2 regions of the Amycolatopsis granulosa genome follow, and region 1 is predicted to be linked to the other one. Evidence: riboswitches for the same ligand, from Rfam matches in the RefSeq annotation. Region 1 holds a riboswitch; the other holds the start of a gene.
The links. A riboswitch is a leader RNA that binds a small molecule or an ion and turns the genes downstream of it on or off. The one in region 1 is predicted to bind glycine.
Positions count from the first base shown of each region.

Region 2: another riboswitch for glycine. It lies ahead of gcvH (glycine cleavage system protein GcvH); the one in region 1 lies ahead of gcvP (aminomethyl-transferring glycine dehydrogenase).

Region 1 covers NZ_JAANOV010000001.1:4,643,216-4,645,408, forward strand. Annotated here, with positions in the region: gene FHX45_RS22805 (amidohydrolase family protein) at 1-156, opposite strand, end outside; gene FHX45_RS22810 (TetR/AcrR family transcriptional regulator) at 149-736, opposite strand; glycine riboswitch at 936-1,027, shown strand; gene gcvP (aminomethyl-transferring glycine dehydrogenase) at 1,153-2,193, shown strand, end outside.
Region 2 covers NZ_JAANOV010000001.1:1,624,839-1,627,031, reverse strand. Annotated here, with positions in the region: gene FHX45_RS07840 (hydantoinase/oxoprolinase family protein) at 1-393, opposite strand, end outside; glycine riboswitch at 554-645, shown strand; glycine riboswitch at 647-738, shown strand; gene gcvH (glycine cleavage system protein GcvH) at 916-1,296, shown strand; gene glyA (serine hydroxymethyltransferase) at 1,296-2,193, shown strand, end outside.

The DNA.
Region 1 (2,193 bases):
GACCCGCACGCCGGCCTCGTCCATCGCGTCGAGCGTGCCGGACAGCTGGGGCGCGCGGCGCGCCATGCCGGTCCACCGCACCAGCGTCTCCAGCCACGGCTGGTCCATGAACCGCTGGTTCGGCTGCTGCATCCACACGTCGATCACGTCAGCCATCGTTGGTCCCTTCATCGGTCGAAATCGTGCGGGCGATCCGGGCCACCAGGTCCACGGCGGACTCCGGTGGTGGCCGCCCCTGGGCCAGGTACCGCCGCACCACCGCGTACGGCAGGTCGATCAGCACGAGCAGAAGCTCGTCGGCACTCGATCCGGTTTGCGCGCGCAGCCGCCGCACCACGGTGCGCAGCACCTCGTCCAGCGCGGCATCGCACCGGGCGTCCTCGGCGCGGTCCTCGGCCGACCAGGAGCTCGCGCCGAGCAGCCGTTTTCCCGCGTACAGCACCTGGGCCTCCCCGGGCCGTTCCCGGCACCAGCGCACGGCCGCGGCCGCCGCGTCCAGGGGCCGTTCTCCGCCCAGTACCGCCAGGTAGTCGCGATGGAACCGCCGCACGGTGCGCAGCCACAACGCGGCTTGCAACGCCGGGCGTCCCGGGAAGCGGTGGTAGACCGATCCGCTCGGCGCGCCCGCCTCCCGCGCCACCGCCGACATGGTGACCGCTTCCGGCCCGCCCGCGGCGAACAGCCGGACGGCGGCGTCCAGCAGCTCGTCGGCGGAATGCCGTGGTGGTCGGCCCATGTTTGTGGAGACTACCCTCTAAAACCAGAGCTCGGCAGCCCCCGCGCATCTCGACGGTTGCCCACGACGCAGGGCGCGCTCGTCCCGTCCACGCTGCGGTGTTCATCACGGCTTCGCGTTTCCGGTGGACGGCGGCATCCCGGCCGCGTACGTTACGCCGCTGTAGACTGAAGCCGGACAACTGAACATCAGGCCGTCACGAGCCGGAGCGGGAGAGTCCCCAGGTCACTGGGGCACCGAAGGAGCAACTTCCCCGTCAATCTCTCAGGTACCAGTTACCGCTCCGCGCCAGGCCACTCTGGAAAGCAGGCGCGCGCATCGCGCCTCACCCAAGGTGAAAGCCGCGAGCGCGGTGAAACTCTCAGGTGCCGATGACAGAGGGGGAGTTCCCGCCACCCGCAGATGAGGAGCTCCCGATGTCCTTCGCCGATCGTCACATCGGACCTTCCGAGCACGAACAGGCCAAGATGCTCGCCGAGTGCGGGTACGGGAGTCTGGACGCCCTGGTCGAGGCGGCCGTCCCGGCCGCGATCCGCACGGCGGGCGCGCTGGGCCTGCCCCCGGCCTCCGAGCAGGAGGCGACCGCCGAGCTGCGTGCGCTGGCGGCGAAGAACCGCCCGATGACCCAGATGATCGGCCTGGGCTTCAGCGACACCGTCACCCCGCCGGTCATCCGCCGCAACGTGCTGGAGAACCCGGCCTGGTACACCGCGTACACGCCGTACCAGCCGGAGATCTCGCAGGGGCGGCTGGAGGCGCTGCTGAACTTCCAGACCATGGTGTCCGGCCTGACCGGCCTGGACATCGCCAACGCCTCCCTGCTCGACGAGTCCACGGCGGTCGCCGAGGCCGTCCTGCTGATGCGCCGTGCGTCGAAGGCGAAGTCGTCGCGCGTCGTCCTGGACGCCGAGTGCCTGCCGCAGACCATCGCGGTGGTGCGCACCCGGGCGGAGGCGGTCGGCATCGAGGTCGACGTACGGGACCTGGGCACCGGGCTGCCGGAGGACTTCTTCGGCGTCGTCGTGCAGTACCCGGGCGCGTCCGGTCTGTTGCGCGGCAAGGGCTTCTACGAGGCCATCGGCAAGGTCGCGAAGGACGCCGGCGCGCTGTACACCGTGGCGGCCGACCTGCTGGCGCTGACGCTGATCACCGCACCCGGCGAGTTCGGCGCGGACATCGCGGCCGGGACCACCCAGCGCTTCGGCGTCCCGCTCGGCTACGGCGGCCCGCACGCCGGGTACCTCGCCGTGCGCCGCGGCCTGGAGCGGTCGCTGCCCGGCCGGCTGGTCGGCGTCTCGGTCGACGCGGACGGCAACACCGCTTACCGGCTCGCGTTGCAGACCCGCGAGCAGCACATCCGCCGCGAGAAGGCGACGTCGAACATCTGCACGGCCCAGGTGCTGCCGGCGGTGCTGGCGGCGATGTACGCCGTGTACCACGGCCCGGAGGGGCTGACC
Region 2 (2,193 bases), 3.0 Mb from region 1:
TTCGTACCGGTGCCGGCGCCGGGCGAGGGGCACCGGCTTGGACCAGGACAGGTCGTAGAGCACCGGCCGCCGCAGCCGGCCGAGCTCCAGCACGTCACGGAAGCCGCGGGTGGTGACGACCGCGGTGCGGACACCGGTCATCTCCAGGATCGCGTTGGTGGCCACGGTGGTGCCGTGCAGCATGGCGGTGACGGCTTCCGGTTGCGCCCCGGCCGCGGCCAGCACGCCGGTGGTCGCCGACACCACCCCCGCGCCGTAGTCCGGCGGGGTGGAGGGGACCTTCATCGGGACGACGTCACCGGCCGGACCCAGCGCGATGACGTCGGTGAAGGTGCCGCCGATGTCGGCGCCGACTCGCCAGCCGGCCGGTCGGGGATCGGGACGGGAAGCCACGGGATCTCCTTCTCTGAACGAGTAAGTGGGATCACAGTAATCTCGGGTTGAGATATCAGCAAGGGTCAATTGGTGTTTTTGATCCACGGGCCCGGCCTCTTGACCGGCCCGGACCGGTCCCGTTAGGTTCGGCATCCGTCAAACTGCATATCGCGCCATTCGAACCGGAGCGGGAGAGCTCCCGCCGCGGGCGGGACGCCGAAGGAGCAACACTCCCCAGAATCTCTCAGGCACCCCCACCGCTCCGGCGAGGCGAACTCTGGAAAGCCAGGACCCGGTCCTGCGCCCACGGTGCAAACCGCTCCGGCGGTGAAGCTCTCAGGTATCGATGACAGAGCGGGGAGGCCCACCCAGCCGTGGTGCCGCGTCGGTGCGGTGCCGGACACCGGGAGCCTCTTGGCCGTGAACTCCGTTTCCACGTCCCGTGCCGGGACCGCCGCGCGATCCGCCGGCCCGCTCACCACACGGTCCACTCCGGACCCGATGCCGCCCGCCGCCGTGCGGGCCCGATCAGCCGAGGAGATGCCCGTGTCCGTTCCGGCCGAGCTGAAGTACACCGCCGAGCACGAGTGGCTCGACCTCGACGGGGACACCGCCACCGTCGGGATCACCGCGTTCGCCGCGGACGCCCTCGGCGACGTGGTGTACCTGGATCTCCCCGCCGCCGGCAGCACCGTCACGGCGGGCCGTCCGTGCGGTGAGATCGAGAGCACCAAATCGGTCAGCGAGCTCTACGCGCCGGTGGACGGCGAGGTCGTCGAGGTCAACGCGAAGGTCACCGCCGACCCCGGTCTGCTCAACACCGACCCGTTCGGCGAGGGCTGGCTGTTCCGGATGAAGGTCACCGCGGTGGGCGACCTGCTCGATGCGGCCGCCTACCTGGCGCGCACCGGCGGTGCCTGATGGGCACACACGACCTCCCGCTGTCCGAAGTGGACCCCGAGGTGCACGCCGCGGTGACGTCCGAGCTCGACCGTCAGCGGCACACCCTCGAGCTGATCGCGAGCGAGAACTTCGCGCCGGTGGCGGTGATGCAGGCGCAGGGCTCGGTCCTGACCAACAAGTACGCCGAGGGTTATCCCGGCCGTCGCTACTACGGCGGCTGCGAGCACGTCGACACCGTGGAACGCCTGGCCATCGACCGGGTGAAGCAACTGTTCGGATCCCGTTTCGCCAACGTCCAGCCGCATTCCGGGGCACAGGCCAACGCGGCGGCCATGTTCGCGATGCTCGAACCCGGTGACACCGTGCTCGGCCTCGACCTGGCGCACGGCGGGCACCTGACGCACGGGATGCGGGCGAACTTCAGCGGCCGGCTCTACCGGGTCGTGGCCTACCACGTTCGCGACACCGATTTCCGGCTGGACCTGGCCGAGGTCGAGCGGCTGGCGGCCGAGCACCGCCCGAAGCTCATCGTGGCCGGCTGGTCGGCCTACCCGCTGCACCTGGACTTCGCCGCGTTCCGCCGCATCGCCGACGACGTCGGCGCCCGCCTGATGGTGGACATGGCGCACTTCGCCGGGCTCGTGGCGGCCGGCCTGCACCCCAGCCCGGTGCCGCACGCCGACGTCGTCACCACCACGACCCACAAGACCCTCGGCGGCCCGCGCGGCGGCGTGATCCTCACCGACGACGCGGCGCTGGCCAAACGCATCGACTCGGCGGTCTTCCCGGGGCAGCAGGGCGGTCCGCTCGAGCACGTGATCGCGGCGAAGGCGGTGGCGTTCAGACTGGCCGGGACCGAAGAGTTCCGCGACCGGCAGCGCCGCACCCTCGAGGGTGCCCGCCTCATCGCCCGCC